DNA from 2 places in the Kribbella sp. NPDC104218 genome. Region 2 is predicted to be linked to the other one. Evidence: riboswitches for the same ligand, from Rfam matches in the RefSeq annotation. Region 2 holds a riboswitch; the other holds the start of a gene.
The links. Region 2 has a riboswitch for ZMP and ZTP ahead of ACZ6ZD_RS29660 (glycine hydroxymethyltransferase). Riboswitches for the same ligand answer to the same signal wherever they lie in the genome.
Positions count from the first base shown of each region.

Region 1: another riboswitch for ZMP and ZTP. It lies ahead of ACZ6ZD_RS27480 (bifunctional 5,10-methylenetetrahydrofolate dehydrogenase/5,10-methenyltetrahydrofolate cyclohydrolase); the one in region 2 lies ahead of ACZ6ZD_RS29660 (glycine hydroxymethyltransferase).

Region 1 covers NZ_JBVJMQ010000003.1:578,085-581,481, forward strand. The annotation lists gene ACZ6ZD_RS27470 (NUDIX hydrolase) at 1-68, shown strand, start outside; gene ACZ6ZD_RS27475 (beta-N-acetylglucosaminidase domain-containing protein) at 65-2,122, shown strand; ZMP/ZTP riboswitch at 2,153-2,244, shown strand; gene ACZ6ZD_RS27480 (bifunctional 5,10-methylenetetrahydrofolate dehydrogenase/5,10-methenyltetrahydrofolate cyclohydrolase) at 2,278-3,150, shown strand; gene aroH (chorismate mutase) at 3,192-3,397, shown strand, end outside.
Region 2 covers NZ_JBVJMQ010000003.1:1,058,552-1,061,948, reverse strand. The annotation lists gene ACZ6ZD_RS29665 (GbsR/MarR family transcriptional regulator) at 1-285, opposite strand, end outside; gene ACZ6ZD_RS29660 (glycine hydroxymethyltransferase) at 295-1,743, opposite strand; ZMP/ZTP riboswitch at 1,772-1,854, opposite strand; gene ACZ6ZD_RS29655 (acyl-CoA dehydrogenase family protein) at 1,852-3,397, opposite strand, start outside.

The DNA.
Region 1 (3,397 bases), 480 kb from region 2:
GCACCCCAGGGGCGATGACCGGTACGGACGCCGCCTACCTCGCCCTCGACCACGCGGGATTGCTATGACTCTGACTCTCGGCGCGACCGTCGTCCTGCGCCACGGCCCGACCACCGACCCGGACGCCGAGCGTGTCGTCCGCGCCGCCCTGACCGCGATCGGCGCCGAGATCGGCGACGCCGGCCCGGTCATCTGGCTCGGCGGCTCAGCCGAGGCGTCGGCCCGGCTCGGTGTCGAGCCCGCTGACGGGCTGCCCGCCGAGGGCTACGTGCTCGCGATCGGCGCCGACGACGTCGTCCTCGAAGGGGTCGACGCCCGCGGCACCTTCTACGCCGCCCAGGCCTTCGCGGCGCTCGCCGATGGCGGGGAGCTGCCCGAGCTCGAGCTGCGCGACGCCCCGGTTCTGCAGTACCGCGGCTCGATCGAGGGCTTCTACGGGACGCCGTGGTCGCATGCGGAACGTCTCGACCACCTGGACTACCTCGGCGCGCACCGCCTGAACACCTTCCAGTACGCGCCGAAGGACGACCCGTACCACCGCGAGCAGTGGCGCGACCCGTACCCGGCCGCGAAGCTCGCCGAGCTCGCCGAGCTGATCGAGCGCGCCGCCCGGAACAAGGTCGACTTCACCTTCGCGCTCTCGCCCGGCCTGTCGATGCGGTACGACGACGACGCTGACTACCAAGCCCTGATCGCGAAGTTCGAGGCCCTCTACGGCATCGGCGCGCGGGTCTTCAACGTGCCGCTGGACGACATCGACTACGGCTCCGACGGCGCCGCCGCGGGGCGTGCGCAGTCCGGCCTGCTGAATCGGATCCAGCGGGAGTGGGTCGCCGCGAAGCCCGACGTCGCGCGGCTGCAGATGGTCCCGACCGAGTACTACGACGCGCTGGAGACGCCGTACAAACAGGCGCTGCGCGAAGAGCTCGACCCGGCCGTCATCGTGCACTGGACCGGCACGGCCGTCATCCCGGAGCGGATCACCGCCGCCGAGGCCGCCGAGGCGAAGGCCGTGTTCGGCCACGATATCCTGATCTGGGACAACTTCCCGGTCAACGACTACGTCCCCGGCCGGCTGCTGCTCGGCGCGTACTCGGGCCGCGAGGCCGGCGTCGCCGACCACGTCGTCGGCGTCATCTCCAACCCGATGAACCAGGCGCGGACCAGCAAACTCGCGGTCCACTCGTTCGCCGACTACGGCTGGAGCCCGGCGACGTACGACGAGCAGGCGTCCTGGCTGCGCGCGATCGCCGAGCTGGCCGCCGGTGACCCCGACACCATCGCGGCCCTGACGCTCTTCGCCGATCTCAACACCTACGACGGCACCCTGCACCAGTCCCAGGCGCCGGTCCTCGCCGCCGAGATCGCCAACTTCTGGTCGGCCGGCGCGGGTCCCGAAGCCGCCGCCGCGCTGCGCGGCGTCTTCGAGGCCATCGAGCAGACGCCCGCCGTCCTCGGCCGCACCCCGATCGCGGCCGAGACGGCCTCCTGGCTCGACGCCACCGAGCTCTGGGGCCGCGCGCTCCAGCGCGCCCTCGACCTCCTCGAACAAGTCGCCGATGGCAACGAATCCGCTGATGGCACCCGCGCCGAGCTCGACGAGCTGGTCGCTCGCGCGACCGCGATCCGCGACCACACCACGCCACACTCCGAGACCTATCCGCGGATCGCCGACGGCGTTGCCGACCTGTTCGTCATCGAGGCCGGTCGCGCCCATGACCGGGCGCGCGGCCTTCCGACCGTCCGCACCGCGTCCAGCTCCCAACCGGCCGCCGGCCGGCACGCCGTCAGCCACATCCTCGACGGCGACCCCGCGACGTTCTTCTCCACCGGCAGCCCGCCCGCGATCGACGACGAGATCCGCGTCGACCTCGGCGCCGAGTACGACGTCGCCACCGTCACGTTGCTGATGGCGGAGCCGACCAGCCCCGACGACTTCATCCACTCGGGTGTCCTGGAGATCTCGACCGACGGCGCCTCGTGGAGCGAGATCACCCGCGCGACCACGCCCGACGTCCAGGCCGTGGTCGGCGGCAAGGCCCGCTACGTCCGCTACCGGGCGCTCGCCGCCAATACCGAGCGCTGGCTGGTGGTTCGCACCTTCGACGTCCGGACCACCTAGGGGCCTGTACGCCGGTGCCGCCTAAACTGGTTGGCGGACCGCTACTGGCGTTGAGGTGGAAGACCACCGGGGAACGGTCTGCCGGCAGCTGCCGGCCGCAGCCGCGCGCCTGGGCAACCGACCTGTTGTCGATGCCCAGAGGGAGTGTGCGTGCCATGACCGCTCAATTGATGATCGGGACCGAGATCGCCGCCGAGATGGTGGCCAGCGCCGCCGTCCGCGCTGAGCAGTTGCGTGCGGCGACCGGCGTCCAGCCGTGTCTGGCGACCGTGCTGGTGGGGGAGGACCCGGCGTCCGCGACGTACGTGCGGATGAAGCAGAACCGGTGCAAGAAGGCTGGGATCGGGTCGCGCAGCGTGGTGCTGCCGAAGGAGACGACGACGGCCGAGCTGGTCGCCGCGCTGACCGAACTGTCGAACGACCCGGAGGTGCACGGCATCCTGCTGCAGCACCCGGTGCCGGGTCACATCGACGAGCGGGCCGCGTTCGAGGCGATCGATCCGGCGAAGGACGTCGACGGCGTCACCATGCACGCGTTCGCGGCGATGGCCTTCGGCGAGCCCGGGTTCCGGTCCTGTACGCCGGGCGGCATCCTGAGGCTGCTGCGGGCGTACGACGTCCCGCTGTCCGGCGCGCACGCGGTCGTGATCGGCCGCAGCCCGATTCTCGGTAAGCCGGCCGGAATGTTGCTGCTGGCATCGGATGCGACCGTCACCTACACCCACTCGCGGACCGTCGACCTGCCGGCCATCGTCCGGACGGCGGACCTCGTCGTCGCCGCGGTCGGCAAGGCCAACTTCGTCCGCGGCGACTGGCTGAAGCCGGGCGCGGTCGTGGTCGATGCCGGGTACAACGAGGGCAACGTCGGCGACGTGCACTTCGACGAGGCGGCCGGGGTGGCGCGGCTGATCACACCCGTGCCGGGCGGGGTCGGGCCGATGACGATCGCGCTGCTGCTGGAGCAGACGGTGGACGCCGCACAGGCCCAAACCGAGACGGCTGTCCAGTCCGTGGCCGGTCTGGCCTAGGCTGTATACGTTGTCGAAGTAGTGCGAACAGGAGGAATGCCGTGGCGGTGCGGGCGATCCGGGGAGCCACCCAGCTGGATGTGGACGAGCGCGGGCATCTGCTCGAGCGGTCCGCCGAGCTGGTGAAGGCCGTCCTGGAGGCGAACGATCTGAACAGCGACGACCTGATCAGCATCCTGTTCACCGTCACCCCCGACCTGCACTCGGAGTTCCCGGCCGTCGCGGGCCGCCAGATCGGGCTCACCGA
Region 2 (3,397 bases):
GATGGCGGCGAACACGTCCTCGCGGATCCGGTAGTGGTCCTTGCGGGAGCCCGGCATCCGTTCGCGGCTGATGAACGACATCTGGATCAGCTGCCGGACGGCGCCCGACACCGCGGGCTGGCTGATCTTGAGTGTGTCGGCCAGCTCAGCCGCGGTCATCGTTCCGTTCGGGCTGACCAGCATCCGGCCCATCACCCGCGCGGACATGGTCGGGACCCCACTGTTGGCCATCACCCCGGCGAAGCGTTCGACGTACTGACTGACTTCTTCCGGGGTGGGCGCCATAGTTGAACTTTACGCGAGCTCGAGGCCCGGGTAGAGCGGGTGCTTGTCGAGCATCTCGGCCGAGGCCGCGCGGGTCTTGTCGGCGACGCCGTCCCCGAGCGTGTACTTCGCCTTGGACGGCGCACCGGCCGCGGTCGTGGTCGGCGTGGTCGCGGACAGGACGTCGACGATCAGCTCGGCGACCTTGTCGAACTCGTCGGCGCCGAAGCCGCGCGTGGTCAGCGCCGGGGTGCCGATCCGGACGCCGGAGGTGTACCAGGCGCCGTTCGGGTCGCGGGGGACGGCGTTGCGGTTGGTGACGATGCCGGCGTCCAGCAGGGCGGACTCGGCCTGGCGGCCGGTGATGCCGTACGACGAGACGTCGAGCAGGACGAGGTGGTTCTCGGTGCCGTCGGTGACGAGCTTGACGCCGCGCTTCATCAGCCCCTCGGCGAGCGTGACGGCGTTGTCGGCGACGGCCTGGGCGTAGGTCTGGAACTCCGGCTGGCGGGCCTCGGCCAGCGCGACGGCCTTGGCAGCCATGGTCTGGCTGAGCGGACCGCCGAGGACCATCGGGCAGCCGCGGTCGACGGAGTCGGCGTACTCGGGCTGGCACAGGACCATGCCGCCACGCGGGCCGCGCAGCGACTTGTGCGTGGTCGTGGTGGTGACGTGCGCGTGCGGGACCGGGTCGAAGTCGCCGGTGAAGACCTTGCCCGCGACCAGACCGGCGAAGTGCGCCATGTCGACCATCAGCGTCGCGCCGACCTCGTCGGCGATCTCGCGCATCTTGGCGAAGTTCACCTTGCGCGGGTACGCCGAGTACCCGGCGATCAGCACCAGCGGCTTGAACTCGCGCGCGGCCGCGGCGACCTGGTCGTAGTCGAGCAGGCCGGTCTCGGGGTCGGTGCCGTAGGAGCGCTGGTTGAACATCTTGCCGGAGATGTTCGGGCGGAAGCCGTGGGTGAGGTGGCCGCCGGCGTCCAGGGACATGCCGAGCATGCGCTGGTCGCCGAGCGCCTTGCGGAGCTTGTTCCAGTCCTCTTCGGACAGGTCGTTGACGTGCTTGGCGCCGACCTCGGCGAGCGCGGGGGACTCGATCCGCTGCGCGAGGATCGCCCAGAAGGCGACCAGGTTGGCGTCGATCCCGGAGTGCGGCTGGACGTAGGCGTGCGGCGCGCCGAACAGGGCCTTCGCGTGGTCGGCGGCGGTCTGCTCGACGGTGTCGACGTTCTGGCAGCCGGCGTAGAAGCGGTGGCCGACGGTGCCTTCGGCGTACTTGTCGGACAGCCAGTTGCCCATCGTGAGCAGGGTGGCGGGGGAGGCGTAGTTCTCACTCGCGATCAGCTTCAGCGAGGAGCGCTGGTCGGCCAGCTCGGCCTTGATCGCGCCGGCGATGGTCGGCTCGACGGAGGCGATCACCTCGAGCGCGTTCTGGTAGGCCGCGGAGGCCTTGGCGGCGTCGAAGGGTTGAGTCATCGTTGTCTCTCCTGCGGTTGCAGTGGGTCGAAGGCACCCAGGCGCACGGTGCCGACGGTCTTCGCTCCCCGGTGGTTCTCCACCTTCAGCGCGCCAGTCGCTTCGCGCTCACCCTATCGTGCGCTCGACGATGTCCTGGAACGGCGTCGTCCGTGGAAGTGTCCCGAAGACGCCGCCCCAGGCGCCGCCCAGCCGGGAGCCCACGAACGCGTCCGCGACGGCGGGTGTCGAGTGTCGAATCAGTAGCGATGCCTGCAGGCACAGCGCCATCCGCGCGGCCAGTCGGCGCGCGCCCGCTTCGCCGATATCAGCCAGGCCTTGCAGGACGTCGGTCACCGCCGCGTCCAGCCGCTGGTCGGCCCCGCTCACCGTGCCCATTTCCATCAGCCAGGCTTCCAGCGACTCCGGCTTCCGCAGTGCCCGGAGCACATCGAGCGCGTTGACGTTCCCCGAGCCTTCCCAGATCGAGTTCAACGGCGACTCGCGGTAGAGCAGCGGCATCCCCGACTCCTCCACGAAGCCGTTGCCGCCCAGACACTCCAGCGCTTCCGCGACCAGGAACGAGGTCCGCTTCGTCACCCAGAACTTCGCGAGCGGCAGGGCGATCCGCCGAAAAGCCGTCTCTTGCTGATCCCCACCGACGGAGGCGTCGACGGCGGCGGCCAGGCGCATGGCGAGGGCGGTGGCGGCTTCGCTTTCGATGGCCAGGTCGGCGAGGACGTTCTGCATGGCGGGTTTGTCGGCGAGGAGGCCGCCGAAGGCGGAGCGGTGTCGGGTGTGCCAGACGGCTTCGACGAGGGCTCGGCGTTGGAGGGCGGCTGAGCCCAGGACGCAGTCGAGGCGGGTGGCGGCGACCATTTCGATGATGGTGCGGACGCCGGCGCCTTCGGGGCCGAGTCGGTGGCCGACGGTGGAGTGGAACTCGACTTCGCTGGAGGCGTTGGAGCGGTTGCCGAGTTTGTCCTTGAGGCGTTGCAGGGCGAAGGTGTTGCGGTTGCCGTCGGCAAGAACGCGGGGGACGACGAAGCAGGTGAGCCCGTCGGGCGCCTGGGCGAGGACGAGGAACAGGTCGACCTGCGGCGCGGAGCAGAACCACTTGTGCCCGTCGAGCAGGTACTCGTCGTCGCCGCCGGACGGCGTGGCGGTGGTCAGGTTGGCGCGCACGTCGGAGCCGCCCTGCTTCTCGGTCATCCCCATCCCGGCCAGGACGCCGCGCTTGGCCGCGCCCGGCAACCGGCGTACGTCGTACTCGGTCGAGGCCAGTCGCGGCGCCCACTCGGCGGCCAGCGCCGGCGATGCCTGGAGGGCGGGGACGGCGGCGTACGTCATCGAGATCGGGCAGCTGTGGCCGGGCTCGACCTGGGACCAGACGTAGAACCCGGCGGCACGGGTCAGGTGCGGGTTCGGCCGGGTGCTCGTCCAGGGCGCGGCCTGGAGGCCGAAGCCGACGGCGCGCTCCATCAGCCAGTGCCACGACGGGTGGAAGTCGACCTCGTCGATGCGGTGCCCGTAGCGGTCGTGGGTGCGCAGGGCGGGTGGGTGCTGGTTGGCCGGGAGAGCGTGGGAGAGCGCTTCCTCCGATCCCGCGAGCGCTCCGATCCGGGTGAGTTCCGGGTCGGCGGCGAGGTCGGCGTAGGGCCGCAGCGCGTCGCCG